Regions from separate parts of the Geodermatophilus sp. SYSU D00758 genome, predicted to be linked through region 1. Evidence: riboswitches for the same ligand, from Rfam matches in the RefSeq annotation. Region 1 holds a riboswitch; each other region holds the start of a gene.
The links. A riboswitch is a leader RNA that binds a small molecule or an ion and turns the genes downstream of it on or off. The one in region 1 is predicted to bind cyclic di-AMP.

Region 1 (7,350 bases):
ACGTCGCCGCCGAGACCGCCCGCCTCGCCGGGGCCGGCGTCCCCGTGCTGCGCGAACCGCGCACCGAGCCGTGGGGCCTGGTCGAGGCGTGGCTGGCCGACCCGGACGGGGTGCGCCTCGTGCTGGTCGAGGTGCCGCCGGACCACCCCCTGCGCCGCGACCAGCGCTGACCGGCGTCGCCGGGGGCTCACCCGTCCGGATGGCCGCCCGCCCGCGGCCGTACCTGTCCGGGTGGACCGCCGAGGCCTGACCCCGGCCGGTCAGCCGGTGGGGCGGTCGCGGGGCGGTTCGGGCGCCGGCCGCTCCGGGCCGTCCTCGCCGTGCCCGCGGACGATGTCGGCGACCGACTCCTCCAGCCGGGCCCAGGTGGAGCTCCACTCGACCAGGGGCTCGAGGATGCGCTCGAACACCGCCAGCTGCTCGTCGAAGGCCTGCAGCTGCGCGGTCATCGCGGCGATCTGCTGCCGCTGGCCGCGCACCGCCGAGTCGATGGCGCGCAGCTGGGCCGCCGACAGCGCCCCGGGCGGGGAGGGCAGCCGGGGCAGCGAGAAGGGGACGGCGCCGGTCGCCACGCCCCGCGCCCGGTCGGTGAACGCCCGCAGCTGACCGACGAACTCCTCGACCGACCGGCTGACCCGGCCGCCGCCCGGGGTCTCGCGGGCGGCGCCCCCCTGTTCGCTCATGGCCGCCAGTCTCCCGCCCGGCTCAGCCGCCGACCAACCGGCGCAGCGCGCCGGCGTCGCGCACCGCGTGCCCGTGCCCGTCGTTGTTGAAGTAGGCGTAGACGTCCCGCCCGGCGGCGGCCCACTCCCCCACCCGGTCGGCCCACCAGCGCAGGTCCTCCGGCGGGTAGGTGCCGGCGTAGAGGTGCTCGCGGTCGGGGCCGTGCAGCCGCACGTACACGAACGGCGCCGTGGCCCGCAGCACGCACGGCAGCCCGGCCCCGCTCATCACCACGTAGGCCGCGCCGTGCCGCTCGAGCAGCGCGAACACGGCCTCGTCGTGCCAGCTCGGGTGGCGGAACTCCACGGCCACCCGGATCCAGTCCGGCAGCCGGTCCAGGAAGAAGTCCAGCCGTGCGTCGTCCCGCTCGTGCGCCGGGTGCAGCTGCACCAGCAGCACCGCCCGCTTGTCGCCGAGCTCGTGCCAGCAGGCGGCGATGCGGTCCACCCAGGCCTCGGGCGCGTACAGCCGCCTGGCGTGGGTCAGCCCGCGCGGCGCCTTCACGGTGAGGGCGAACCCGGGGGGCAGCCGCCGGCGCCACGAGGCGAAGGTCGCCGTCCGCGGCCAGCGGTAGAAGCTGGCGTTCAGCTCGACGGTGTCGAAGCGGCGCACGTAGTGCGCCAGCCGGTCCCGCGGCGGCGTGCCCGGCGGGTAGAGGACGCCGTCCCAGTGGTCGTAGCTCCACCCGGAGGTGCCCACGCGCACCGCCACGGCCCGCTCAGCGCCTGCGGCCCAGCGCGGCCAGCAGCCGGCCGTGCGCCCCCGGCAGCAGCCGGGCCAGCACGTCGGGGACGACGGCGCTCCAGCCGACCAGCTGCCGGGGCCGGCGCCGCTCCACGGCCCGCAGGATCACCTCGGCGGCCGTCGCGGGGTCCACGGTGAGCAGCCGCTCGAAGTCCCGCTTGCCGGCCTCGGCCTCCTCGGCCGGCACCCCGGAGCCGACCCGGGCGTCGGCGGCGATGCGGGTGCGGATCCCGCCCGGGTGCACGCTGGTCACCCCGACGCCGTCGGCGGCCAGCTCGTGGCGCAGCGCCTCGGTGAACCCGCGGACGGCGAACTTGCTCGTCGCGTACGCCGACTGCCCGGCCGGGGCGATCAGCCCGAAGAGGCTGGAGACGGTCACCAGGTGCGACCCGGGGTGGGCCTTGAGCACCGGCAGCAGCGCGCGGGTCAGGGTGACGACGGCGTGCAGGTTTATCTGCAGCAGCCAGTCGAACTCCTCCGCGGTGACCTGGTCGAAGCGCCCGGCCAGCGCGACGCCGGCGTTGTTCACCAGCAGCGTGGTCCCCGGGTACCGCTCGCGGAGGAGGTCACCGGCCGCCCGGGTCGCCTCCGGGTCGGCGAGGTCGACGACGTACGTGGCGACCGGCACCGACGGGTGCGCGGCCCGGATCGCCCCGGCGACCGCCTCCAGCCCGGCGGCGTCCCGGTCGAGCAGCACCAGGGAGCTGCCCCGCCGCGCCAGGCCGTGCGCCAGGGCGGCACCGATGCCGCCGGCCGCGCCGGTGACGACCGCGGTGCCGCCGGCGAAGGTGTAGGGCCTCACGCGGCGACCCCGGCGGGAGCCGGCACCGCGGCCCGCCGGGAGAAGCGCAGTCCCTCGTCCTCCACCCGGGCCAGCCGCATGAGCAGCAGGTCGCGCAGGTAGTTCTGGTAGAGCCGCCACGGCGCCCGCCGGCCCTGCTTCGGCAGCGCGGCCACGCTGCGCTGCACGTAGCCGGACGTGAGCGGGAGGAACGGGTCGCTGCCGCCCTCGGCCGGCGCCACCGGGGTGCACACCTCGTGGCCGCGGGCGGCCATGTGCCGCAGCAGCCGGCAGACCGAGCGCGCGATGAGGTCGGCCTTCAGCGTCCACGAGGCGTTGGTGTAGCCCAGCGTCATGGACAGGTTGGGGACGCCGGAGACCATGAAGCCCTTGTAGGAGACCCGCTGCGCGAGGTCCACCGGCTCGCCGTCCACCGCGAGGGTCATCCCGCCGATCGGCAGCAGCTGCAGCCCGGTCGCGGTCACCACCACGTCGGCGGGCAGCTCCGGCCCGGACTCCAGCGCGATGCCGTGCTCGGTGAACCGGGCGATCCGGTCGGTGACCACCGCGGCCCGGCCGGCGCGGACGGCGGCGAAGAGGTCCCCGTCGGGCGAGAGGCACAGCCGCTGGTCCCACGGGTCGTAGGGCGGGCCGAAGTGGGTGTCGACGTCGTACCCGGCCGGCAGCTGCTTGCGGGCCTGGCCGGCCAGGAAGCGGCGCATCGCCTCGGGCCGGCGCCGGGCGAACTGGTAGGACGCGGTGGAGACCAGGACGTTCTTCCAGCGCACCGCGGTGGCGGCCGCGCCCTCCGGCAGCCGGCGGCGCAGCGCGGTGGCCAGCGGGTCGCGGCCGGGCAGCGCCATGACGTAGCTCGGCGTCCGCTGCAGCATCGTCACGTGCTCGGCGGTCTCCGCCAGGCTGGGCACGAGGGTGACCGCGGTGGCGCCGCTGCCGATCACCACGACCCGCTTCCCGGTGACGTCGAGGTCGGCGGGCCAGTGCTGCGGGTGCACCAGCCGGCCCCGGTAGTCCTCCTCGCCGGGGAACGCCGGCCGGAACCCCTCGTCGTAGCGGTAGTAGCCGGAGCAGACCGACAGCCACGAGCAGGTCAGCTCGACCGGGGCGCCGTCCGGCCCGGTCGCGGTGACCGTCCACCGGGCCTGCTCGGAGGACCACTCCGCGGCGACCACCCGGTGACCGAAGCGGACGTGCCGCTCGACGTCGTGCTCGCGGGCGGTCTCCCGGATGTAGGCGAGGATGTCCCCGCCCTCGGCGATGGACCGCTCACCGGTCCACGGCTTGAAGTCGTAGCCGAGGGTGTACATGTCCGAGTCCGAGCGGACCCCGGGGTAGCGGAACAGGTCCCACGTCCCGCCGATCGCCTCCCGGGCCTCGAGGATCGCGTAACCGGTGCCCGGGTTCTCGCGCTGCAGGTGGCAGGCGGCGCCGATGCCGGAGAGCCCGGCTCCCACGATCAGGACGTCGACGTGCTCGGCGGCCACGGCCGCTCCCCTCGCTCGGTGGTGACGCCGACCACGCTACTCGACAGGGTGTCGAGCCGATCGACGCCCCGTCGGGTCCTCGGTCCCGTAGATCGCCCGCAGCCACACCACGAGCAGGACGTCGACGAGGTCGTCCTCGGCGACCGCCGGTTGCTGGCCGGCCAGCGTGGCCTGGACGAGGCGCTCGTTCATCGCGTTGAGCGCCACCGCGAGGTCCCGCGCCGGTGGCCCGGGCGGCGCCGCGCCCCGCGCCCGCTCGGCCTCGATCGCCTCGGCGGTGACCGCGACGAAGCCCTCCATCACCTGGGCCCACAGCGCCCGCACCTCCGCGCTCCCGGCCAGGAGCTGCGTGGCGGCCGCGGTCAGCGCCCGGTGGGCGCGGAAGGTGTCGCGGACGGCGACCAGGGCCCGCCGCCAGCCCTCCCGCGGGTCGGCGGGCGCGCCGGCCACGGCCGCCTCCCGGCGCTCGTCGGCCTCGGCGGCCACCCGGTCGAGCAGCGCCAGGACGACGGCGTCCTTGGACGCGAAGTAGAAGTAGAAGGTCGGCCGGGAGATCCCGGCCCCGCGCGCCAGGTCGTCGACGGAGATCTCCGCCACCGGCCGCTGCTCGAGCAGCCGCTCGGCGGTGGCCAGGATCGCCCGCTCCCGGTCGTCGCCGGACGGCCGCCGGGCGCGCCGTCCGCGGTCGGTCACGGCAGCCGCCAGACGGTGGTGCGCCGCACGCCGGGACCCTCGGTCTCCGGCACGTCGAGGGCCGAGACGGCGACCAGCCGGGCGTGCGGCAGGTAGGGCCGGCCCGGGTCGCCGACGTAGACCTCGGCACCCCGGGCCCGGGTCCGGTCCAGGAACGGCAGCACCCGTTCGGTCATCTCGCGGTCGTAGCAGACGTCCCCGGCCAGGAGGACGTCCACCTCCGGCGGGTCGCCGCCCAGGACGTCGCCGACGACCTCGATGCCGCCCACGCCGTTGAGCCCGGCGTTCACGGTGACCGCGGTGCGGCTGTACGGGTCGACGTCGCTGGCCACCACCCGGGCCGCGCCGGCGAGGGCGGCGGCCACGGCGACCAGCCCGCTGCCGGCGCCCAGGTCGAGCACCACCTGCCCGGCGACGGTCCCGGGCCGGTCCAGGACGTGGCGGGCCAGCGCCTGCCCGCCGGGCCAGGCCGCGGCCCAGAAGGGCGGCGCCTCGCCGGCGCCGCCCTCGGCCTCCATCGCCTCCCACAGCGCGACGACGTCGTCGGCCACGTGCAGCCGGACCTCGGGGACTGCCGAGGGGCACTGCACCCGGGTGTGGTCGCGGACGAACCGGGCGGGGACGGTGCTCATCCCCGCCAGTCCACCACTCCCCCGACCGGGACGCGGGCCGCCGGGTCCCTGCGGGTCAGTACCAGTTGTTGGCCTGCGAGTGCGCCCACGCCGCGCACGGGGTGCCGTAGCGGTTCTCGATGTAGATCAGCCCGGCGTCGATCTGCCGGTAGCCGTCGCTGGTCTTGGCGATGCCGGTGGAGGCCCAGGTCGAGTTCAGGAACTGGGCGATGCCGTAGGCGGTGCTTGTGGGGTTCTGCGCGTTCGGGTCCCAGCCGCTCTCCTTGCCCCACAGGTTCTCCAGGCAGGAGAACTGCTGGGCGCTGCCGACCTTGGCCAGCGCGTACTCCTTGAACGAGCCCTGGGGCGCCGCGGGAGCCGGCGCGGGCGCCGGAGCGGGCGCCGGGGCCGCAGACGCAGCCGCTGCCGCGGCCGCCTGCTCCTCGGCGGCGCGCTGGGCGGCGGCCTGCTCCTCGGCGATCCGTGCGGCCTCGGCGGCCGCGGCCTGCTCCTCGGCGATCCGCGCCGCCTCGGCGGCCTGCCGGTCCCGCTCGGCCTGGTCGGCCGCGGCCTGGGCCTGGGCGGCACTCGCCCGGGCGGCCTCGCGCTCGCTCCGCGAGGCGGCGAGGTCCTCCAGCGGGGCGAGGTCCGGGGCGGGCAGCGCCGCGCCGGTGCCGGCGTCCCCGCGTTCGAGGCCGAGCTCCTCTGCGACGCTCTGCGAGGCGCTGACCGGCAGGGGCTCGGCCGCCTCGGCCTCGGTGGCGGGCTGCCCGCCGCCGGCGAGCACGCCGACCACGACGGCGCCGGCGGTGGCGGTGGCGAGGAGGACGGCGGGGCGGCGGCCGCGGGTGGGCAGCCGGAGGTACTTCGAGGTGCGGGACATGCGGGTGGGAACTCCGGGATCGGGGGGGGGCGCGGGCGGGCGCACCCGGCTCAGCGGGCACACCGGCACGAGGGCGCGGGCGAACGGGGGCGGCGCACCGCCCGGCGGGGCGGCGCGACGAAGGGGGCAGGCGGGACTAGCGCACCGGGGAGGAGGCGCGGGAGGCGCGCGGTGGGCGGTCCGGGCGTGCTGCGGGGGCCCGTGAGCAGGGCATGCGGAACGGTCTCCTTCTTCCGTGGCCGCCTACCGGGTTAGCTGACGGGTTCGGGCGGGAAGAAGCCCTACCTGCCGCCCGGTGCGGGACCGGGAGGCAGGACTCACCCCAGGACTGCGGTGGGTCCCCGGCTCGTCCCCGCGGTTGCGGGCACGACTCGGCGGCGTCCGGCCGGACACCCCGAGCGGGGACGAGCGGACCTGCCGGACGCAGGCCACGGTAGGTGCCGTTACCGCGCCGTGACAATCCCGGGCGCCACATCCGGCACGTGAGCTGGGTCGCCCGGGGGCAAGCGGCGCGGGCTCGCGGGGGTCACGGCGCCACGGGCTCCCGGGGCTCGCCGATCACCACGTTGCCGGTCACCCGCACGCCGCCGGGGGCCGGCGCGGTCCCGGGTGCGGCCGGGCCCGGGGCGGCCAGGGAGTCCAGCGCGGCCGCGATCTGGCCGGTCACCCGGCGCAGCGCGGCCCGGGCCTCGTCGCGCTGCCGGCACAGGTCGACCAGTTCCCGGTCCACCGCCGCGAGCCGGGCCGCCCGCTCCTCCTCCGCCTCGGCACGGGCCGCGGCCAGCAGCGCCTCGGCGTCCCGGCGCGCGCTCGCCAGCGCCGCCTCCGCCTCCTGCCGCGCCGTCGCCAGCGCGGCGTCGGCCTCCTGCCGCGCGGCCGCCAGCGCCGCCTCGGCCTCGCGGCGCAGGGTCGAGGACTCCAGCTGCACCTGCCGGCCGGCCGCCACCGCGGCCGCGCGGAGGTCCGCGACGTCGCGCAGCCCGGCCTCGGCCTCGGTGCGCGCCGCCTCCCGGATGCGCCCGGCCTCCTCCTCCGCCCCGGTCACGAGGGCGGAGGCGCGGGCCTCGGCGAGCCGGAGCAGCTCGTCCATCCGGGTCACCACCGTGACCGCGTCCGCCGGCGGGGGCACGGGCGCGGGAGATGCGCCGACCGGGTCGTTGCAGCCGCTGCACCGACCGGGTTCCGGCGCCCGGCCGGCCAGCTCCGACTCGGCCCAGGCGACGTACTCGTCGACGTCGGCCGGGTCGTAGCCGTGCAACCTGCGGCGGAACCGCGGGCGGGGCTCGAAGAGGGCCTCGATCCCGGTCGCCGCCGGCTCCGGCAGGTCCGCCCAGCCGTGCTCGCCGACCGCGCCCTCGTGTGCCACTGCCGTCATGTCCGGATCCCCCTCCGCGCCGTTCGGTACAGCGACTG
Region 2 (7,350 bases), on a different contig from region 1:
CGCGACCCATCATGGTCCCGGCCGGCAGGCGGCGGAACGGCGGCATCAGGTGCCGCAGAAGGTCCGGTAGGGGACGCCGGTGTCCGGGCCGGGGGCCGCGTACCGCGCCAGCCCCGGCCGCTCGTCGAAGGGCCGGGTCACCGCGTCCAGCAGCTGCCGGAACGGCGCCAGGTCGCCACCCTCCGCCGCGGTGAGCGCCTCCTCGACCAGGTGGTTGCGGGGGACGTACACGGGGTTGACCCGGTCCATGCGGTCGGCGTCCGGGGCGAGGGCCAGCCAGCGCTGCGCCCACGCGTCGAATCCGGCGAGGTCGAGGACGAGGTCCCGGGCGCGGTCGACGTCCCCGCGGGCCGCGGCGCCGAGCGCCCGGAAGGCCGTGGTGAGGTCCACGCCGTTGCGCTGGAGGAGGCCCAGCAGGTCGTCGGCCAGCGCCCCGGCCACCGCGTCGTCCAGGCCGTCGGGCAGCCCCAGCTTGGCCCGCATGCCGGCCGTCCACGCCGCCTCGTAGCGCGGGCCGAAACCGCCGAGGGCCTCCGTGGCCACCGCGACCGCCCGGTCCGAGTCGTCGTCCAGGAGCGGCAGGAGGGCCTCGGCGAACCGGGCCAGGTTCCACTCCGCCGCCGGCGGCTGGTTGCGGTACCGGTAGCGGCCGCCCACGTCGACGGAGCTGAAGGAGGCGTCCGGGTCGTAGGTGTCCAGGAAGGCGCAGGGCCCGTAGTCGATGGTCTCGCCCGAGACGGTCGTGTTGTCGGTGTTCATGACCCCGTGCACGAAGCCGACCAGCATCCACCGGGCCACCAGGTCGGCCTGCGCCGCGACCACCGCCTCGAACAGCGCCCGGCAGGGGTGGTCGGCCTCCGCGGCGGCGGGGTGGTGGCGGGCGATCGCCACGTCGGCGAGGCGGCGCAGCAGGTCGACGTCCCCCGTGGCGCGGGCGTACTGGAAGGTGCCGACCCGCAGGTGGCTCGCGGCCACCCGCGCGAGCACGGCGCCGGGCAGCAGCCTCTCGCGCCGCACCGGGCGCCCGGTCGCGACGACGGCGAGGGACCGGGTGGTCGGGACGCCGAGCGCGTGCATCGCCTCCCCGACGACGTGCTCGCGCAGCATCGGCCCCACCGCGGCCAGACCGTCCCCGCCGCGGGAGAACGGCGTCGGCCCGGACCCCTTGAGGTGCAGGTCGCGCAGCCGGCCCCCGGCGCCGGTCAGCTCGCCGAGCAGCAGCGCCCGACCGTCCCCGAGCCGCGGGACGAAGGAGCCGAACTGGTGGCCGGCGTAGGCCTGCGCGACAGGCCGCGCGCCCTCGGGCACGGCTGTCCCCGCCAGGAACCGGACGCCGTCCGGGCCCCGCAGCGCCTCCGGGTCCAGGCCGAGCTCGGCGGCCAGCGGCTCGTTGAGCACCAGCAGGCGCGGCTCCGGCGGCTCCACGGCCCGCCACGGGACCGCGAGCTCCGGCAGCTCCCGGGCGAAGGAGTCGCCGAGGGCGACGGTCAGGGCGGGGACGGCGGTCACGTCCGCAAGGGTACGGAGGGCGGCGGACGGGCCGGCCCGGGCACCCGCCGCCCGCGACACGCCGAGCCGCACGCGACGCGCCGCGAATTACCTGCGGAGTCGCCAGTAGAGACGCATCAGCGTTGTCGGGAGTCCACGACACCCCTACCGTGACTGCGGTCCGGCCGGTCGTACTTCCTCCACCGGGGGAACCGCGCCGGGCGCCGCCGAGTCGCGTCCACCAGCACGGACGCGAGCCGGGGACCCAACCGAACCAGTGGGGTGAGTCCCGTTCCCCGAGCTCCGCTCGGGAACGGGTAGGGCGTTTCCCCGCCCGAACCCGTCAGCTAACCCGGTAGGCGGCCATGGGAAGAACGGAGAGCCACCGAATGGTGCGCCGACGGGCCCGTCCAGCGCCCGTGACCACTCGCAGTCGACACCGCGGCGCGCTCCCCCTGCGCGTCTAGGTCGGTCCGCGCAGCCAGGTCGGCACAGCCGCCGCACCCCCGCCGTCACCCGGCGCCGGTCGGGCTCCACGCCTGATCGAGCCGGACCGCCGGGGACCCCGCGCGCGGCTGCCGGCCGCGCCTGCCGACCCGCCTGTCGATCCGGCCTCGCGCCGCCACCCCATCCCGCACCGCCGTCCCAGGCGGCCGTCCGACGACGGTCGCCGGGGGACCGACCCCTCAGGAGTTCCTCAGCCATGCTCGGAAACAGCCAGCACCCCGCCACGCCCGACCGCTCCGCCGACGTGGTCACCCGTCCCCGGACCGCCCGTCGCCGGGCGCTCCAGGGCGTGACCGTGGGTGCCTTCTCCGTCGCCCTGGCCCTCGGCGGCCAGTCGGTCGCCCAGGCCGACGACCACCGGGACGGCCGGGGTGACGGGCACTGGCGCTCGTGGTCCAGCGGCCAGGCCGCGGCCGCACCGGCGCCCGCGCCGGCCCCGGCCCCGGCCGCGGCTCCGGCTGCGGCCCCCGCCGTCGCGCCGGTCGCCGCCGACCTCGTCGGTGCGCCCACCGCGACGTCGACCGCCTACAGCGCCTGGGCCCCGCACGTCCGCCCGGTGGTCGCCGAGGTCGCGCAGACCTTCGGGGTGTCGACCGTCTACACGCGCCCCGGCCACTCGCCCACGCAGGAGCTCGCGGCCGACTTCATGGTCTACAGCGACTCGGCGAGCGGCGACGCCATCGCGCAGTACGTCCTGGACAACGCCGACCGGTTCAACGTCGAGTACGTCATCTGGAAGCAGCGCATCCACATGGCCGGCGGCTCGGGCTGGCGGGCGATGGAGGACCGCGGGTCCGCGACCGCCAACCACATGGACCACGTCCACGTGAGCTTCACCCCCTGACCGACCGCGTCGGCAGGCGGGGGCGCGGTACCGGGACACCGGGTCCGCGCCCCCGTCGCCGGCGGGTGTCCTGCCCGGGTGACCCGCGAGGAGGCCCGACCGGCGGCTCCCGGGACGGGCCGCTCCGGCCCCGGCGGGTGACGGGCTCGCGGACCCACCCTCGTTCCCACCTCAACGTATAGCGCCACCGTGGTCTTGCGGCAAGACCCCGGGGAGCCCGCAGAATCGCCGGCCGGAGGCGGGCGTGCGGGCCGAGGGGGTCGCGGGATGCAGCAGGTGTCGTCGACGGGTGGACCGCGCCGGACGTCGACCGGGGCCGGGGAGGTCCACCCCCCACCGGCCGGTGCGTTCGACCTCCCCGGTCGCCTCGCGGCCAAGGCCGACCCGGCGCTGATCGCCGGCGACGAGGAGCACTTCGCGGCCGTGGCCGAGGGTCTGCAGCGATCGGTCGCCGACCTCTCGGCCCGCCTGGAGGCCGAGCGCCGGGCACCCGGCGGCACCGGCCAGGAGGCGCTGGACCGGGACCTCGAGGTGCACCGGCTGACCGCCCGTCTGCGCACCCTGCGCCGCTTCGGCCTGGACCTGTGCCTGGGCCGCATGGTCCGCGCCGACGAGCCCGCTCCCGTGTACGTCGGGCGGCTCGGCCTCACCGACGGCTCGGGCCGCCGGCTGCTGCTGGACTGGCGCTCCCCCGCGGCCGAGCCGTTCTTCGGCGCCACCCACGCCGACCCGATGGGGCTGGCCAGCCGCCGCAGGTACCGCTGGACCCGCGGCCGGGTCACCGACTACTGGGACGAGGTCTTCACCCCGGACGGCCTCGAGGGGCACGCCGCCCTCGACGACCAGTCCGCGTTCATCGCCGGCCTCGGCGGGCACCGGTCGGGCCGGATGCGCGACGTGCTCGCCACGATCCAGGCCGACCAGGACGCCATCATCCGCGCGGGGTCCCGCGGTGCCCTCGTCGTCGACGGCGGCCCCGGCACGGGGAAGACCGTCGTCGCCCTGCACCGCACCGCCTACCTGCTCCACTCCGACCCGCGCCTCGGGCAGCACCGGGGCGGGGTCCTGTTCGTCGGCCCGCACCAGCCCTACCTGGCCTACGTCTCCGACGTCCTGCCCAGCCTCGGCGAGGAGGGTGTGCAGACGGCGACCCTGCGCGACCTCGTGCCCGAGGGCGCCGCCGCCGGGGTCGAGCCGGACCCGCGGGTGGCCGCGCTGAAGTCGTCCGCGGACCTGGTCGCGGCGATCGAGACCGCCGTCCGCTTCTACGAGGAGCCGCCGGCCCGGGGGACGACGGTGAGCACCCCCTGGGCCGACGTCCGCCTGGGCCCCGACGACTGGGCCGAGGCGTTCGAGGCGCCCGAGCCCGGCACCCCGCACAACGAGGCGCGCGACCAGGTCTGGGAGGCCCTGGTCGCGATCGTCGCCGACGCGCACGACGCCGACGTCCCGGCGGACCTGCTCCGCGCGTCGCTGCGCGAGGACGAGGACCTGCGCGCGACGTTCTCCCGCGCGTGGCCGCTGCTCGAGGGACCCGAACTCGTCGCCGACCTGTGGTCGGTGCCCGCCTACCTGCGCCGGTGCGCCCCGTGGCTGGGAGCCTACGAGGTCCGGGCGCTGCAGCGGGCGGACCCGCGGGCCTGGACGGTGTCGGACCTGCCGCTGCTCGACGCGGCGAGGCAGCGGCTCGGCGACCCGGGGTCGTCGCGGCGCCGGCGTCGGCAGGAGGCCGCCTCCGCGGTCGAGCGCGAGCGCATGGCCGGTGTCATCGACGAGCTGATCGCCGCCGACGACTCCGAGCTGCTGCTCATGACGAGCCTGCGCCACCAGGACCTCCGGGACGCCCTGGTCGACAGGGCCGCGCTGCCCACCGCCGGCCCGGACCGGCTCGCCGGCCCGTTCGCGCACGTCGTCGTGGACGAGGCCCAGGAGCTGACCGACGCGGAGTGGCACATGCTGCTGCGCCGCTGCCCGTCCCGCAGCCTCACCGTCGTCGGGGACCGCGCCCAGGCCCGGCGGGCGTTCCCGGAGTCGTGGCCGGAGCGGCTGCGCCGGGTCGGGCTGGGTGAGGTCACCGTGGCGTCCCTGACCGTGAACTACCGCACGCCGGCCGAGGTCATGGCGGAGGCCGAGCCGGTCATCCGGGCCGCGCTCCCGGACGCCAACGTGCCGACGTCCATCCGCCGCGGCGGCGTCCCCGTGCACCACGGCCCGGCGTCGGAGCGGGACCGGCTCCTCCACAGCTGGCTGGCCGCGCACGCCGAGGGGACCGCCTGCGTCATCGGCGACCCCGCGTTCCGGGCGGGGTCGCTGCCCGGGGACCGCGTCCGGTCGCTGCCCCCGGAGCTGGCCAAGGGGCTGGAGTTCGACCTGGTCGTCCTCGTCGACCCCGAGGCGTTCGGCGCGGGTGTCGCGGGAGCGGTCGACCGCTACGTGGCGATGACGCGGGCGACCCAGCAGCTCGTCGTCCTCACCACGTCCTGACCCGGGGCGGGCCGGCCGCCCGGGATCGTCGTCCCCCCGTGGCACGCTGCCGCCCGTGCCCTTCGACGCGACGCTCGTGCGCACCCCCGGCGCCGGCGGCTGGGTGTTCGCCCCGGTGCCCGCGGAGCACGCGCCGGAGGTCGCCGGCCCCTTCGGCCGGGTGCCGGTGACCGCGACCGTCGACGGGCGGACCTGGTCGACCAGCGCGTGGCGCGACCGGCGGGCCGGCTGGCTGCTGCCCGTGCCGGCGCGCATCCGCCGCGGCAAGGACGACGGCGACGTCGTGACCGTGGAGATCGCGGTGGACCCCGCCCGGCTGTAGCGGACCGGGGCCCCGTGTCGGGTGAGGTCAGGAGCCGCCGCCTCCGGCCGCGCTCGACGAGCCCGCGATGATCGCCGTCCCCGTGTCGATGGCCGACCGGACGGCCTTCCCCACCCAGTCCCCCTCGGCGATCCGCTCGGCCGTGACGAGGCCGGCTCGGACCACCGCCTCGTGGTCGGTGTGCTCCGCCGGCCACCGGCGGGTCGGGAAGACGCCGAGGATCCGACCCTCCTCCGCGCGCAGCAGGCCGGCCTCGGCGAGACGCTGGTAGAGCCGCACCCGCGTCCGCCTGCCCAGTGCGGTCACCACGTTCCGGGGCTTCTCGCCCTCCTCGCGGCCGACGGTGGCCAGGGCGTCGTCGAGCACGCTGTCCCCGGTGGGCGCGGCGTCCCGGACGACCAGCCGGCCCCTCGCGCACGCGCTCGTCGGAGCCCGCGCGGTCGACGCTCCCCATCTGTGCCAGCTCGGCCAGCAGCGCCCCGCCGAGGGCCATGTCGGTGTTCGTCCTGCCCGCGGTCAACTTGCCCGTGTCGTCGGCGGTCAGGAGGAGCAGCAGGTCCTCGGCGATGAGCACGCGCCGATCGTCGGGGCCCCGGGACGAGGCCGACACGGTCCTCCGCCCGTTGCCGGACGAGCCCATCGGCCCCGGCCGGAACCGACCCCACGCCGGTCGCCACCGGTAACGGCGCGCGACGGACGAGTCGGCCTGTACGCCGGGTTCTGTCCCCGGGGGCCTCGCGACCTCCCGATGGGTGGACGGCGTCGGTGCCGGCTGGGCGCAGATCCTGCTCCCCCGCCCGGCCGCCGCGAACCCGTTCCCCCGGGGCCGCCGTCGACCGGCCGACGCCTTCGTGGCCGGGTTCGTCAGTCGGCTGCGGCCGCGGTCAGGTCGGCGTGCCGCCACGTCGCCCCGGCCTCGTTGAGCCACAACTCATGAACATGGTCGTCCTGCCCCCGGTACACGACTCGAGCGGCGTCGTCGAGGGGCGTGTAGTGCCCCGTAGGCTCACTGTCTGTCAGCGGCGCGTCAGCGATCGCCGTCAGATCGGCGTGCCGCCAGGACACGCCGGCCTCGTTCAGCCACAACTCATGAACATGTCGGTCATGGCCTCGGTACACGACGCGAGCGGTCTGGCGCAGCGGCGTGTAGTACCCCACCGGATCACCCCAGACGGCCGGCGCGTTCGCAAGAACCGTCAGATCGGCGTGCCGCCAGGACACCCCGGCCTCGTTGAGCCACAACTCATGAACATGGTCGTCCTGCCCCCGGTACACGACTCGAGCGGCGTCGTAGAGCGGTGTGTAGTACCCCATGGGCTCACCGGCCGTCAGCGGCGCATCGGCGATCGCCGTCAGATCGGCGTGCCGCCAGGACACGCCGGCCTCGTTCAGCCACAACTCATGAACATGTCGGTCATGGCCTCGGTACACGACGCGAGCGGTCTGGCGCAGCGGCGTGTAGTACCCCACCGGATCACCCCAGACGCCCGGCGCGTTCGCAAGAACCGTCAGATCGGCGTGCCGCCAGGACACCCCGGCCTCGTTCAGCCACAACTCATGAACATGGTCGTTCGCTCCCGTGTACACGACTCGAGCAGTATCGCGTAGCGCCGTGATGTAGCCGAAAGGATCTCCCCAAGCGGGAACTGCGGCCGCGATTGCGGTGAGATCGGCATGCTGCCAGCCTGCACTCGTCGGTGTGAGC
Region 3 (7,350 bases), on a different contig from region 1:
GGGAGGCCGGCCAGCCGGTGCCGGACATCGCGTGGTTCACCCACGCCGGCGACCTGATGACCGAGGAGGACTGGGACGCCGCCTACGCCAAGTCCATCGGCGTCTACCTCAACGGGCACGGGATCCGCTCGACCGACGAGCGCGGCGAGGACGTCGTCGACGACCACTTCTACCTGGCGTTCAACGCCTGGCACGAGCCGATCGAGTTCACCCTCCCGCCGGACGAGTACGCCCAGTCCTGGACCGTCGTCCTCGACACGGCGGAGATGGGGGACGTCGAGCCGCGCGAGCTCAAGCCGGGTGAGTCGGTCATGCTGCAGGACCGGTCGATGATCGTGCTGTCCGCCAAGCGGCGCTCGTGACGGGCAACGGCGCGGACCGGCGGCGGGTGCCCAGCGCCACCTACCGGCTGCAGGTCACCGCGGACCAGACGCTGCACGACGTCGCCGGGCTGGCCGGCTACCTGGCCGCCCTCGGGGTCAGCCACGCCTACTCCTCGCCGCTGCTGCGCGCCGCGGCGGGCAGCACGCACGGCTACGACACCGTCGACCACGCCCACGTGGACGAGTCCCGCGGCGGGCGCGAGGGCCTCGACCGGTTCGTGGCCGCCCTGCACGACCACGGCCTCGGCCTGGTGCTGGACCTGGTGCCCAACCACATGGGCGTCGCCGACCCGGCCGAGGTGCCCTGGTGGTGGGACGTCCTGCGGCACGGGCGGGACAGCGCGCACGCCGACGCCTTCGACGTCGACTGGGAGTTCGGCGGCGGCAAGGTGCGCATCCCGGTGCTCGGGTCGGCCGACGACGTCGACCGGCTGGAGGTCGTCGACACCCCCGACGGCCAGGAGCTGCGCTACTACGACAACCGCTTCCCCGTCGCGCCCGGCACCGGGGACGGCACCCCGCAGGAGGTGCACGCCCGCCAGCACTACGAGCTGGTCGACTGGCGGCGGGCCGACCGGGACCTCAACTACCGGCGGTTCTTCGCCATCAACACCCTGGCCGGGCTGCGGGTCGAGGACCCCGCCGTCTTCGAGGCCACCCACGCGCTGGTCCGGGAGCTGGTCGAGGACGGCGCGGTCGACGGGCTGCGGATCGACCACCCGGACGGGCTGGCCGACCCGAAGGGGTACCTGGACCGGCTGGCCGGGCTCTCCGGCGGCCGCTGGACGGTCGTGGAGAAGATCCTCGAGCCGGGTGAGGACCTCCCGGAGAGCTGGGCGACGGCCGGGACGACGGGCTACGACGCGCTGGCCGAGGTGGACGACGTCCTGGTCGACCCCGCCGGCGAGGCGGCGCTGACCGCGCTCGACACCGAGCTGGCCGGCGGTCCGGTCGACTACGCCCGGCTGGTGCACGACGCCAAGCGCGAGGTGACCGACGGCATCCTCGGATCGGAGGTCGCCCGCCTGGTGCGGGTGATCGGGGAGCTGCCGGGCGTCGAGCGGGCGCGGCAGACCGAGGCCCTCGCCGAGCTGCTGGCCTCCTTCCCCGTCTACCGCACCTACCTCCCCGACGGCCGCGAGCACCTGGACGCGACGATCGCCGCCGTCCGGGACCGGCGCCCCGACCTCACCGCGGCCCTCGACGCCCTCCACCCCGTCCTGGGGCAGGCCGGCACCGAGGCCGCCACCCGCTTCGAGCAGACCAGCGGGCCGGTGATGGCCAAGGGTGTCGAGGACAGCGCCTACTACCGGTGGGCACGGTTCGTGGCGCTCAACGAGGTGGGCGGTGACCCGGCCCGCTTCGGCGCCACCGTCGAGGAGTTCCACGAGGCCCAGGTGCGCCGGCTGGACCGCAAGCCCGCGTCGATGACGTCGCTGTCGACGCACGACACCAAGCGCAGCGAGGACGTCCGCGCCCGGCTCGCGGTCCTCGCGGAGGTCCCGACCGAGTGGGCGGACCTGGTCCGCGGGTGGCTGTCGCGGCACCCGCTGCCCGACCGGCCCCTGGCCCACCTGGTGTGGCAGAACCTCGTCGGCGCCTGGCCGCTGTCCCGGGAACGGGCGCACGGCTACGCGGGGAAGGCCGCCCGCGAGGCCGGCACGTCGACCACCTGGACCGCCCCCGACGAGGCCTTCGAGGCCCGGCTGCACGCCCTCGTGGACTCGGCGTTCGACGACCCGGCGACCCACGCCGAGGTGGGGTCGTTCGTCGCCGGGATCGCGCCGTACGGCCGCTCCAACGCGCTGGCGCAGAAGCTGGTGCAGCTCACGATGCCCGGCGTCCCCGACGTCTACCAGGGCACCGAGCTGTGGGACCTCTCGCTGGTCGACCCGGACAACCGGCGGCCGGTCGACTGGGACCTCCGCCGCCGGCTGCTGGCCCGGCTCGACGAGGGCTGGCTGCCGGAGGTGGACGACGAGGGCGCGGCCAAGCTGCTCGTCGTCTCCCGCGCCCTGCGGGCCCGTCGCGACTCCCCGGGGCTGTTCACCGGTTACCTGCCGGTGACCGCGACCGGGTCGGCGGCCGGGCACGCGGTGGCGTTCGACCGGGGCGGTGCGGTGACGGTGGCGACGCGGCTCCCGGTGGCTCTGGAGGCCGCTGGCGGCTGGGGGGACACCGCCCTGCGGCTGCCGACCGGTTCCTGGCGCGACCTGCTCACCGGGCAGCGGGTGGTCTCCGACGCCGGCGGCGTGCCGGTCGCCGGCGCGCTGGCCCGGCTGCCCGTGGCGCTCCTCGTCCGCGACTGACGGTGACCCTCGGGGGCGGGCAGCCCGCCCCCGACCGGCCCGTCGCGGAAAGCGCGATCGACCCCGCGTGGCGGGCGGGTGGCAGGGGCTCTACGCCAAGAACCGCGGCGTGATCAGCGACCCCGACCGCATCCACGCGGGTCAGCGGCTCACCCTCTGACCCGACGGGCTCCGGGGGGCGGTCCGCGCCCCCCGGGGCCAGGGGGGCGCGTGCAGCGTGCCGTGACCCCCTCGTTACCTTGTCCCGGCGTCCGCCGCACCGAGGCGGGCGCCGGTGCCGATCCGCCCAACCCCGTCCGTCGGCCACCGCACCACCTGCACCGCTCCAGGACGGGGGCGGGGGACCCACTTCGACGCCCGCGGCCGACGGCCGCCGGCGTCTCGGGGTGAAGCCGCGCAGCGCGCGGCCGGGACACCGATCGTCCCGAACCCGACAGCTCACCTCGCAGGCGGCGGATCGGAGTTCTCCCATGCGCACGTCCTCCTCCCGCCGGGCTGCCCGGCTGGTCCTCGGCACCGCCCTGACCGCGGGCGCCACGGCGGCCGCCCTCGGCCTCGCCGGCCCGGCCGCGGCCGCCGTGCCGAACGACTGGGACGCCGTCGCCCGGTGCGAGTCCAGCGGCAACTGGGCCATCAACACCGGCAACGGCTACTACGGCGGCCTGCAGTTCAGCCAGAGCACCTGGGAGGCCTTCGGCGGCCTGCAGTACGCCGCCCGGGCCGACCTGGCGACCAAGGAGCAGCAGATCGCCACCGCCGAGCGCACGCTCGACGTGCAGGGCCCGGGCGCCTGGCCGACCTGCGGCAAGGCCCTCGACCCGTCGGCCCCCGAGGCCGGCACGGCGGCCGCCGCGCCCGCCCCGGCACCGGCCCCCGCGCCGGCCCCGGCCGCGCCGTCCGGCGCCACGCACACCGTCGTGGCCGGCGACACGCTCGGGAAGATCGCCGCGCAGCACGGCGTCGCCGGCGGCTGGCAGGCGCTGTACGAGAAGAACAGCGGCCTGCTGAGCAGCCCGCACGTGATCGCGCCGGGTCAGGTCCTGGCGCTCTGACCGCCCCCGGCCGCCGGGGGTCCGGCGTGACCGCGCGTCACCCGGCTCCCGGCGGCCGGACCGGGCCGTCGTCCGGCCGCCCGCTGCGCCGGACCGACCGGAGGGGGCCCGGGGACCCGCCCGTCGGGGACCCGGCCCCGGGCGACCGCCAGCGCGAGCGGCCAGTCCGGGTCGGTCCAGTACCCGCTGTGCCCGCCGGTCCCCGTCACCGCGCGCGTCTGCAGAGCGGGGTCGCCGGGCACGGGGTCCAGCAGGCGCCACTCGTCGCCGCACACCCGTCGCCCGGTCCGCGGGTCCAGCCAGTCCGGCTGCAGCCGCGCCGGGTCGTCGAGCCGGCGGGACCGCAGCGGCCCGCCGTCGCGGGTGTGGTCCCAGCTGGTGACCGGCCCGGCGACGGGGTCGGTGTCGCGGTAGAGGTTGACCCACCGGAACGCACCGGCCACGTCGCGCAGCAGGTCGGCGGTCACGTAGTGCGGGAAGCCGCGGGCGAACTGCTGCCGCAGCTGCGACCCGAAGGTCACCCAGCGCACCCGGGACCGGGCGGGCTCGGGCAGCCACAGCAACGCGACCAGGGAGATCAGGCTGCCCTGGCTGTGCGCCGCCACGACCACCTCGGGCGCCGGGTCGGGGTTGCGCCCCGGCAGCGCGCCGGCCGGGTCGTCACCCCCGCGGTCGGCCAGGGGGTCGGCCACGCCGAGGTGCCAGCAGATCCGGCGGAGCAGCGCGGGCACCACCTCGGACGCGTAGGGCGGCGGCACGAACGGGTGCGCCGCGCGCGGCCAGAACGCCACGACGTCCCAGACCACGTTGAGGCCCCGCCGGGCCGCCTCCGACCGCAGCGCGCCGCGGGCCAGCAGCACGGTGCCCAGCCCGATGCCGAGCAGGGTGGCCTGGCCGAGCGCGATGACGACGTCGTCGCCGGTGACGGCGCCGCCCGGCGGTGAGGCGACCCCGGTGAGCACGCTGGCCGGGAAGGGCGGCTCCTGCCCCGCGCCGCGGCCGCCCCACGACGCCAGCCCGATCGCGGCGGCCAGCACCAGGCCCAGCGCCGTCCAGACGGCGAGCACGAGCGGGACGTCGTTCTTCAGCCGTGCCCGCTGCATCGCCGCCGCCGCCCGCCGCACCCAGGGCTGCGGCAGGCGCAGCGCGGGCGGATCGCCGAAGGTCATCGCGTGCCGCGCCCGGACCCGGAACGCCGCCCGCCGCCGGCGCGCGCGCACCCACCCCGCCGCCCCCAGGACGGCGAAGACCACCGCGGTGACGCCCCACGCGTAGGAGAAGCGCTGCAGCAGCGCCGGGACCTCGACCTCGGCCGCGGTCAGCACGTCGAGCAGCTCCGCCACGCCCAGCGTGACCCCGGCGGTGGAGCCCACGGCGAGGAAGCAGCCGACCGCCGTGGCCAGGGCGGCCGACATCCCACCGGCGAACCGGCGGAACGGCCGCGGCACGCGCTGCGCGGCCGGGCGCGTCGCGGCCGCCAGCACGGCGACGGCCAGGGCCAGCAGCGGCACGGTGGCGGTGCCCACGAGGACGAGGACGCCGACCGCCGGCTCGCTGCCCGGCAACCGGCCCACCCCGGTGACGTCGGAGGCCAGCACCGCGGCCAGCGCGAGCAGCACGGCCGCGACGGTGAGCACCCGCAGCGCGGTGGCGGCGAGGAGGACCGCGCGGCGGACCCAGGGCCGCTCCCGGGTGGCCGTGCGCACCGTCGTCCGCCGCTCCGGGTCGCCGCTGACCAGGACGGCGAACCCGACGAGGGCCAGGAGCACGGCCGGGTACCACCGGAACGGCTCGGCCCACCCCGTGCCCGCGTCCACGGCGACCGAGAGGCCGAGCCAGGCCACGACCAGCAGGCCGGCTGCCCGGTGCAGCCGGCGCAGCGCGGGGCTGTCCGGATCGCCGTCGAAGAAGGCGGCGTCGCCCAGCCCGGGCAGCCCGTCGGCCCCGTGGCCGAGGTCGCGCGGCCCGGCCTGCGCGAAGCGGTACCGGCGGCCGGTCTCGACCTGGCCGATCCGGGACAGCCCGACGACGAGCAGGGCGGCCAGCGCGAGGGCGGCGGCGACGACCACCCGGTCGGGCACCGGGAGGCCGCGGCGGGTCAGCCACTGCCAGGCGAGGAGGTCGACCACCACCAGGCAGGCCGCCAGCGCGAACAGCCCGGTGAGGACCAGGCCGACGGTGCGCAGCAGCGCCCCGCAGCCGGCGTGCAGACGGCGCTGGGCGGCGGTGCTGGGCGGCGGCAGCATGAACTGCGCGGCGTTGACCATGCCGAAGGGGATGAGCAGCAGCCACAACCCCTGGGTCCACGACCCGGAGGTCCAGCGTCCCCAGTGGAAGGCCTCGAGCACGTGGCCGTCCGGGGCGGGGACCTCGAGCCCCTGGGCGTCGGTGGGCCGGAAGCACCGGCTGCGGTCGTCGCCGGCCACCTGGGCGGTGTGGGCGCTGCCCAGCAGGTAGTCCGGGGGCGTCCCGCTGACACCGTGGACCCGCAGCTCGACCCACTCGGCCATCGCCTCCCCCTCCCGGCTCGGACGGACGGTTGGCGGTCGGGTTCGCGGGCATGATCGACCCGATCCGAGCGCCCTGACCACCCCGGAGGACCCCGCATGCCCGCACCCGCCGAGTTCGCCGTCTGGGCCCCGCTGCCGGAGCGGGTGCGCCTGCAGGTCGACGGGGCCGTCCACGAGATGACCCGGGACGGGCACGGCTGGTGGCGGGCCGCCGTCGAGGCCGGGCCCGAGGCCGACTACGGGTTCCTGCTCGGCGACGACGAGAAGGTCTACCCCGACCCGCGGTCGCGCCGGCAGCCGCAGGGCGTGCACGGCCCGTCCCGCCGGTTCGACCCGGCGGCCCACGCGTGGGGGGACCGGGCCTGGACCGGCCGGCCCCTGGCCGGGGGCGTGGTCTACGAGATGCACGTCGGCACGTTCACCCCCGAGGGCACCCTGGACGCCGCGATCGCGCGGCTGGACCACCTGGTCGACCTCGGCGTCGACTTCGTCGAGCTGCTGCCGGTCAACGGCTTCGACGGCACGCACAACTGGGGCTACGACGGCGTCCTCTGGTACGCGGTGCAGGAGAGCTACGGTGGCCCGGCGGCCTACCAGCGGTTCGTCGACGCCTGCCACCAGCGCGGCCTGGGCGTCATCCAGGACGTCGTCTACAACCACCTCGGCCCGTCCGGGAACTACCTGCCGCTGTTCATGCCGATCTTCAGCGAGGGCGGCGCCAACACCTGGGGCAGCTCGGTGAACCTCTCCGGCCCGGACTCCGACGAGGTGCGCCGCTACGTCCTCGACAACGCGCTGATGTGGCTGCGCGACATGCACGTCGACGGGCTGCGGCTCGACGCCGTCCACGCCCTGGTCGACGAGCGGGCCACCCACGTGCTCGAGGAGATGGCGCAGGAGGTCGACCGGCTGTCGGTGGCGCTCGGCCGGCCGCTGACGCTCATCGCCGAGAGCGACCTCAACGACCCGCGGATGGTCACCCCCCGGGTGGCCAACGGAACGGGCATCCACGCCCAGTGGAGCGACGACTTCCACCACGCGCTGCACTCGGTGCTCACCCGCGAGGGCCAGGGCTACTACGGCGACTTCGCCGCCG
Region 4 (7,350 bases), on a different contig from region 1:
CCTCCCACCGGCCCACCGCGTAGGAGGTGAAGGGCAGCGCCGCGGCGATCGCGGGGGCGGTCGCGGTGAGGAGGGCCGCCAGGGCGAAGGGGACCAGCGGCGCGCGGCGGCGCAGCAGCAGGAGCAGCAGGGCCAGGACGGCGGCGCCCGCGGCCAGCACCGCATCGGGCAGGACGGCGTCCGGCGTCCCGGCGCCGGCGGCCACGCTGAGCCCCGACACCAGCGCGATGAGGACCTCGAGGGCCACGCCGCGCCGGCGCAGCCCCGGCCGGACGCGCTCGCGGATGCCCACGGCGGGAGCCTAGGGGGGCGCCGCCCGCCCCCGGGTCGGCCGGTGGTCGGAGCGGGTGTCCACTTCCGGATGACGCGGTCGCGACTCCCGGCGACCCCGGTCCTGGCCGCCCGGCCGACGCGGGGACCGGCCGCCCCGCGACAGGCTCCTCCCCGAAGCGGACACCCCGAGGAGGAACCCCCGATGATCGAGGTCAGCGGCCTGACCAAGCAGTACGGCGAGCGCACCGTCGTCGCCGACGTGTCCTTCACCCTGGAGCCGGGCACCGTCACCGGCTTCCTCGGCCCGAACGGGGCCGGCAAGTCCACGACGATGCGGATGATGACCGGCCTGGTCCCGGCCACCTCCGGCACCGCCCTGGTCGACGGCCGGCCCTACGCGCAGCTGCCCAACCCCGGCGCCGTCATGGGCACCCTGCTCGACGCCTCGGCCGTGCACCCCGGCCGCACCGGGCGGACGCACCTGCGGCTGCTGGCCGCCGCGATCGGCGTGCCGGCCGGCCGGGTCGACGAGGTGCTGGACCTGGTCGGGCTGGCCGACGCCGGGCACCGCCGGGTCGGGGGCTACTCCCTCGGCATGCGCCAGCGGCTCGGCATCGCCGGCGCGCTGCTGGCCGACCCGCCGGTGCTGGTCTTCGACGAGCCCGCCAACGGCCTGGACCCGGAGGGGATCCGCTGGATGCGCGACCTGCTGCGCGGGCACGCCGCCCGCGGCGGGACGGTGCTGCTCTCCAGCCACCTCCTGGGCGAGGTCGAGCACACCGTGGACCGGCTCCTGGTCATCGGCGGGGGCCGGATCGTGGCGGACGGCTCCGTCTCCGAGCTGCTCGGTGCCGACGGGACCGTCGTCCGCGCCGAGCGCCCGGCCGACCTGCGGGCGCTGCTCGAGGCCCGCGGGCACGCCGTCACCGCCGAGCCCGACGGCCGGCTGACCGTCCCCGGCGCGACCCCCGCCCAGGTGGGCGCGGTCGCCGCCTCCGCCGGCCTCGCCCTGGTCGACCTGCGCCCCGCGCAGCACGGCCTCGAGGACCTCTTCTTCCAGCTCACCGCGGCCGCCTGAGCGGCCGCCCACCGCACACCCCGACCACCGCAAGGAGCGCACCGTGACCGCCGTCCTCACCCCGCCGTCCACCGCACACCGCCCGGCCGTCCGCACGGGCGCCGCCGGCCCGGCCACCCTCGTGGGCCTCGAGGTCCGCAAGTCCCTGTCCACCCGGTCCGGCCGCGCCGTGGCCCTGGCAGCGGCGCTGCTGCCCCCCGCGGGTGCGGCACTGGCCTCGGCCGTCAGCGAGGACCCGCTCATCGCGGTCGCGTCGCCGCTGGCGATGATGGGCATGCTCACCGCGCTGGTGCTGCTGGCCCTGGGCGTGCTCTCCACCGCCGGGGAGTGGACCCACCGCACCGTGCAGACGACGTTCCTGCTCACCCCGCAGCGGGGCCGGGTGCTCGCCGCCAAGGCCGCGGCCCTGGTCCTGCTCGGGGCGGGGCTGGCCGCCGTCTCGGCGGCCGCCTCCGCCGGCGTCCTGGCCGTGTTCGAGCCGACGGCGGCCTGGGACGGCGTCGGGCGGGTGCTCGCCGTGGCCGTCGTCTCCGGCGCGGCGTTCACCGTCACCGGGGCCGGCATCGGCGCCGCGGTCGCCAACGCGCCCGCTGCCCTGACCGGCACCTACCTCGTGGTGCTGGGCGTGATGCCCGTCGTGCAGGCCTTCCGCCCCGAGATCACCGAGAAGCTCGACCCGACCGCGGCGGTCCTGCGGCTGGCGGAGACCGGGTCGGGGGCCACGCCGGCGCTGGTCCTCGCCGGGTGGGTCGTCGTCGCCACCGTCGCCGGGGCGCTGGTCACCCGCCGCCGAGCGGTGGCCTAGCCGGCCGGGCCGAGGGCCCTCCCCTGCAGGGGAGGGCCCTCGGTCGTGCCGGTCAGTACCAGTTGTTGGCCTGGAAGTGGCTCCAGGCAGCGCAGGCGCTGCCGTAGCGGTTCTCGATGTAGATCAGACCCGCGTCGATCTGCCGGTACGGGTCCGACGTCTTGGCGATGCCGGTGCCGGCCCACGTGGAGTCGAGGAACTGGGCGATGCCGTACGCGGTGCTGGTCGGGTTCTGCGCGTCCGGGTTCCAGCTGCTCTCCCGCTCCCACAGCTGCTCCAGGCAGGAGAACTGCGCGGCGTCGCCGCCGAGCGCGGACCGCGCGTAGTCCTTGTACGCCTGCTCGGTGCCGCCGGCCGGGGCCGGTGCCGGTGCGGGGGCCGGTGCGGGAGCCGGGGCCGGTGCCGGCGCGGGCGCCGGTGCGGGGGCGGCTGCTGCCTCTACGGCCGGCTCCGCGCCGCCGCGCCAGCTCCCGCGGTCGCCGTCCCGGTCCTGCGACCAGCCGCCGCGGTCGCCGCCGCGGTCGTCGCCGGGGGCGGCCTGGGCGACCGACTGGCCGGCGAAGGTGACGGCCAGGGACAGGGCGCCGACCGCGGTCAGCAGGCGCAGGGCGCGGCGACCGCGGGGCGGCCGGATCGCGTCGGTGGTGTCGTGCTGGGTGGGGGCGTGCAGGGTCGTTCCGTGCATCGGAGAGATCTCCTGGGGTGTGCGGTGACCGGGCGCGCGTCCGTCGGAGGACGGCCCGGCGCAGGACAGGGCAACGCGGCACGAGGCCTGGACGGGCAGGGGCCAGCCACCGGCGCGCTGCACCTCCTGGAGCGCGGAACGGCTCCGGCACGGCGCACGCGGGCGCCGCGGCTCGGTGCAGCGGGGCGGCTGGGGCCTGCTGGATGCGCAGCCGGGGCGCGACGGGCCCGGACTGCGGCGCCGCGGGCCTCTGAGGGCCCCGGGCGGATGGTTCTCCGTTCTCCCCTGGCCGCCTACCAGGTCAGCTGACGGGTTCGGGCTGGGAGTGCCCTACCCACCTCCGAGCGGGCTCGGGGGTGGGACTCACCCCGGTGGTGCAGGTGGGTCCCCGGCTCGCCCCACCGCGGTGGGTGCGACTCGGCGGCATCCGGCGCGGCCTCCCCGGCTGGGGAGGTGACGACCGGCCGGACGCAGTCACGGTAGGGGCGTGACCATCCCGTGACAATCGCTCGTGCCGGACCGGTCCGTCGCCGTCGCGGCCCTCGCCGGACCGGCCCGGCCGGGGCACCGCCGCGCCGACCAGCGCGGGTCCCGCCCTCCCGGCCGGCGGGACCGCGCGACCGGCCGGGAACCGGGCGGGGAACCCCACCGCGTGTCGGCAACGGGCAGCGACGCCGCGGCCACGTCCGCGCGCCGGCGGGCACGCCGGGGGTCCCGGTCTCCCGGGCACCCACCGGCCGGGCCGGCCGCGCGTGATGCCGGTCGCGTTGCGGAATGGCCGGGCACCCCGGGACGTCGGCATCCCCCGTGGACCTCTTCTCCCCCGTGACCCTGGGCGACCTCGAGCTCGCCAACCGCGTCGTCATGGCCCCGCTGACCCGGATGCGCTCGGGAGCCTCCGGCGTGCCCGGCGACCTCGTCGTCGAGCACTACCGGCAGCGCGCCGGCGTGGGGCTGGTCGTCACCGAGGGCACCTACCCGAACCACGAGGGCCAGGCCTTCGTCGGCCAGCCCGGCATCGTCACCGACGAGCAGGTCGCCGGCTGGCGGCGGGTCGCCGACGCGGTGCACGCCCGCGGCGGCCGCGCCGTCCTGCAGGTGATGCACGGTGGGCGGGTCACCCACCCCGACGTCAACGGCGGGCGGCGCGTGGTGGCCCCCAGCGCGATCGCCATCGACGGCGCGGGGCACACCGAGAAGGGCAAGCAGCCCTACCCGGTGCCGCACGCCCTGACCGTCGAGGAGGTTCGGGCGACCGTGGCCGACTTCGTGGCCGCGTCCCGCCGGGCGGTCGAGGCCGGGCTGGACGGCGTGGAGATCCACGGCGCCAACGGCTACCTGCTGCACGAGTTCCTGTCCCCGGCGTCCAACGTGCGCACCGACGAGTACGGCGGGTCACCGGAGAACCGCGCCCGCGTCGTCGTCCAGGTGGTGACGGCGGTGGCCGCGGCGATCGGCGCCGGCCGCGTCGGCCTGCGCATCTCGCCCGAGCACGACATCCAGGACGCCCTCGAGACCGACCGGGACGACGCCCGGGCCACCTACGGCACCCTGCTCGACCAGCTGCGCCCCCTGGGCCTGGCCTACCTGTCGGTGCTGCACCGCGAACCGGCGGGCGACCTCGTGCAGGAGCTGCGCCGCCGCTTCGGCGGGCCGCTGGTGGTCAACAGCGGCTTCGGCTCGGTCACGACCCGCGCGGAGGCGGTGGCGCTGGTCGAGGCCGCGCACGCCGACGCCGTCGCCGTGGGCCGTGCGGTGATCGCGAACCCGGACCTCGTCGAGCGGTGGGCGGGCGAGCACCCGGAGAACGAGCCGCGGCCGCACCTGTTCTACAGCCCCGGCGCCGAGGGCTACACCGACTACCCGGCGCTGCAGGACCGCCGGGCCGGCTGAGCGACGCCGCGCGCACCCGGCGCGGCCGCCGCTGCCGGCCGGGCGGGCGAGTGCGAGCCCGGCGGGCGAGTGCGACGCACTCGTGGTGATCGGGCCGCGAGGGCCACGGGTTCGTCGCCCTCGCGCCCCGCGCCGGACGCGGCCGCGGGCCCCCTCCCGGGTCGGGAGGGGGCCCGCGGCGCGGTCCCCCGGGGCCGGCCCGGCGCGGTTCCCCGGGGCCGGCCCGGCGGCGGCTCAGGCGCGGCGGCCCAGGCGGTAGCCGACCAGCACGCCGATGAGGGTGAGCGCGGCCCCGCCCACCGCCCCGAGGGCGAGGGTGCGGACCTCTCCGCCGACCGCGGCCGGCGCCGCGGCCGCGCGCCCGGCGAAGACCTGCGGCGCGGCGGGAGCGGCGGCGGCCGCCTCGGGCGCCGCCACCCCCGTCTCGCTCACCGCGGCGGCCGAGGGCCGCGGCTCGGCCGGCGCGGGCGCCGGGGCCGCCTTCCCGGTCAGCTCGTCGTCGATGGCGGAGAAGAACTGCCCGGCCATGCGCTTGGCGACGCCGGTCATCATCCGCTGGCCCACGCCGGCCACCGGGCCGCCGACCACGGCGTCGGCGGAGTAGGTCAGCGTCGTCGTCCCGCCGTCGGCCGGCTCCAGCCCGATGGTGACCGTGGCCCGCGCGTTGCCCGGGGCGCCGGCGCCGGAGGCGTGCATGACGTAGGACTTCGGGTGGTCCTTGTCCGACAGCCGCACCTCCCCGGCGTAGGTGCCGCGCACGGCACCGACGCCGACCGAGACGTTCATCCGGTAGCTGTCCTCGCCGGTCTGCTCCAGCGACTCGCAGCCGGGGATCGTGCGGGCCAGCACCGCCGGGTCGGTGATGACCGACCAGACCCGCTCGGGGTCGGCGTGCAGCACGGCTGAGCCGTCGAGGTTCACGCGGGCACTCCTGTCCTGCGGGCCGCCTGCGCGGTCCGCTCCGTCGTCTCGTCGCGCACGAGGTCGTAGAGCTGGGTGGGGGACAGCGGCATCGCCGCGATGCGCCGGCCGGTGGCGTCCTCGAGCGCCGAGGCGATCGCCGCCGTCCCGGGGATGACGCCGGCCTCGCCGGCCCCCTTGATGCCCAGCGGGTTGAGCGGCGAGGGCGTCTCCTGGTGGTCGATCACCACGTCGGGGACCTCGCTGGCGTAGGGCATGAGGAAGTCCATGAACGAGGCGTTCTGCAGCTGTCCGTCGGCGTCGTAGGCCATCCGCTCGTAGAGCGCCCCGCCGACGCCCTGCGCGACCCCGCCGTGCACCTGCCCCTCGACGATCATCGGGTTCACCACGTTGCCGCAGTCGTGCACGACCGCGTAGGTGACGACGTCGATCTCCCAGGTCTCCGGGTCGATCTCCACCACCGCGGCGTGCGCGCCGGAGGCGAAGGTGGAGCGGATCGGCGAGTAGTAGTCGCGGTGCTCCAGCCCCGGGGCGTCCCCCTCGGCCACCGGCGGCTTGGAGTCGTCGGCCGGGCCGGCGAACTGGGTGGCCTGGCGGGCGGCCTCGTCGAAGGCGTACCGCAGCGGGTTGGAGAGGACGGCGACCGTGCGCAGGGGGATCGACGCGCCCGGCGTCCCCTTGACCTGCACCAGGCCCTCGTCGATCTCCAGGTCCTCGGGGTCGACCTCGAGGGCGTCGGCGGCGATCCGCAGCGCCTTCTGCCGCACCCCGCGGGCGGCCAGGGCCACCGCGTTGCCGCTCATGACCGCCGCGCGGGAGGCGAAGGTGCCCACCGCGTAGCCGAAGCGGCGGGTGTCGCCGGTGGTGACCTCGACGTCCTCGATCGGTACGCCGAGCTCGGAGGCGACGATCTGCGCGAACACCGTCTCGTGGCCCTGCCCCTGGCTGGTCAGGCCGGTGGAGACCAGCACCTTGCCGCTGCCGAGCACCTGGACGTGCCCGCCCTCGTAGGGGCCGGGGCCGGTGCCCTCGACGTAGAGGGCCATGCCGGCGCCGAGCAGCTTCCCGCGCCGCTCGGCGTCGCGGCGGCGCTCCTCCATCGCGTCCCAGCCGACGAGGTCCTTGAGCTTGGTCAGCAGGCCGGGGTAGTCCCCGGAGTCGTAGATGACCGGCCGGCCGTCCTGGAACGTCAGGCGGTGGTCGTAGGGGAACTGGTCGGGCCGGATGAGGTTGCGCTCCCGGACGACGGCCCGGTCCAGGCCGAGGGCGTCGGCGATGCGGTCCATCGTCCGTTCCATGGCGTAGCAGCCCTGGGGCCGGCCGGCGCCGCGGTAGGGGGTCACGATGACCGTGTTGGTGTAGACGCTCTCCACCACCACCCGGTAGACGGGCAGCGCGTACGGACCGACCAGCTGGGTGGCGGTCACGATCGGCACGATGATCCCGTAGGGCGTGTAGGCGCCGTTGTCGTGCCAGATGTGCACGTCGAGCGCGGTGACCCGGCCCTCGTCGTCGTACCCGACGGTGATCTCCTGGCGCTGCTGGCGCTCGTGCGCCGAGGAGATGAAGTGCTCGCGGCGGTCCTCGGCCCACTTGACCTCGCGGCCCAGCGCGATCGCCGCCATCGGCACCAGCAGCTCCTCCGGCCACGGGTGGACGATCTTCACGCCGAAGCCGCCGCCGACGTCGGGGGCG

Region 2: another riboswitch for cyclic di-AMP. It lies ahead of ACI8AC_RS17125 (hypothetical protein); the one in region 1 lies ahead of ACI8AC_RS04135 (aggregation-promoting factor C-terminal-like domain-containing protein).
Region 3: another riboswitch for cyclic di-AMP. It lies ahead of ACI8AC_RS20935 (transglycosylase family protein); the one in region 1 lies ahead of ACI8AC_RS04135 (aggregation-promoting factor C-terminal-like domain-containing protein).
Region 4: another riboswitch for cyclic di-AMP. It lies ahead of ACI8AC_RS05910 (aggregation-promoting factor C-terminal-like domain-containing protein); the one in region 1 lies ahead of ACI8AC_RS04135 (aggregation-promoting factor C-terminal-like domain-containing protein).

The regions. Positions count from the first base shown of each region.
Region 1 is NZ_JBJGYK010000004.1:14,218-21,567, reverse strand. It holds gene ACI8AC_RS04170 (VOC family protein) at 1-170, shown strand, start outside; gene ACI8AC_RS04165 (hypothetical protein) at 261-683, opposite strand; gene ACI8AC_RS04160 (DUF72 domain-containing protein) at 706-1,434, opposite strand; gene ACI8AC_RS04155 (SDR family NAD(P)-dependent oxidoreductase) at 1,442-2,269, opposite strand; gene ACI8AC_RS04150 (flavin-containing monooxygenase) at 2,266-3,750, opposite strand; gene ACI8AC_RS04145 (TetR/AcrR family transcriptional regulator) at 3,787-4,443, opposite strand; gene ACI8AC_RS04140 (class I SAM-dependent methyltransferase) at 4,440-5,075, opposite strand; gene ACI8AC_RS04135 (aggregation-promoting factor C-terminal-like domain-containing protein) at 5,131-5,937, opposite strand; cyclic di-AMP (ydaO/yuaA leader) riboswitch at 6,163-6,324, opposite strand; gene ACI8AC_RS04130 (hypothetical protein) at 6,464-7,312, opposite strand.
Region 2 is NZ_JBJGYK010000024.1:10,062-17,411, forward strand. It holds gene ACI8AC_RS17120 (protein adenylyltransferase SelO) at 46-1,509, opposite strand; cyclic di-AMP (ydaO/yuaA leader) riboswitch at 1,714-1,863, shown strand; gene ACI8AC_RS17125 (hypothetical protein) at 2,192-2,839, shown strand; gene helR (RNA polymerase recycling motor ATPase HelR) at 3,107-5,323, shown strand; gene ACI8AC_RS17135 (DUF1905 domain-containing protein) at 5,379-5,645, shown strand; gene ACI8AC_RS17140 (GPP34 family phosphoprotein) at 5,673-6,011, opposite strand; partial or broken gene ACI8AC_RS17145 (GPP34 family phosphoprotein) at 6,043-6,285, opposite strand; gene ACI8AC_RS17150 (hypothetical protein) at 6,510-7,350, opposite strand, start outside.
Region 3 is NZ_JBJGYK010000040.1:15,356-22,705, reverse strand. It holds gene glgX (glycogen debranching protein GlgX) at 1-362, shown strand, start outside; gene treY (malto-oligosyltrehalose synthase) at 359-2,692, shown strand; cyclic di-AMP (ydaO/yuaA leader) riboswitch at 3,001-3,159, shown strand; gene ACI8AC_RS20935 (transglycosylase family protein) at 3,163-3,744, shown strand; gene ACI8AC_RS20930 (hypothetical protein) at 3,726-6,254, opposite strand; gene treZ (malto-oligosyltrehalose trehalohydrolase) at 6,351-7,350, shown strand, end outside.
Region 4 is NZ_JBJGYK010000005.1:165,292-172,641, forward strand. It holds gene ACI8AC_RS05895 (sensor histidine kinase) at 1-292, opposite strand, end outside; gene ACI8AC_RS05900 (ABC transporter ATP-binding protein) at 476-1,351, shown strand; gene ACI8AC_RS05905 (hypothetical protein) at 1,395-2,156, shown strand; gene ACI8AC_RS05910 (aggregation-promoting factor C-terminal-like domain-containing protein) at 2,209-2,841, opposite strand; cyclic di-AMP (ydaO/yuaA leader) riboswitch at 3,117-3,274, opposite strand; gene ACI8AC_RS05915 (alkene reductase) at 3,649-4,734, shown strand; gene ACI8AC_RS05920 (CoxG family protein) at 4,969-5,655, opposite strand; gene cutA (aerobic carbon-monoxide dehydrogenase large subunit) at 5,652-7,350, opposite strand, start outside.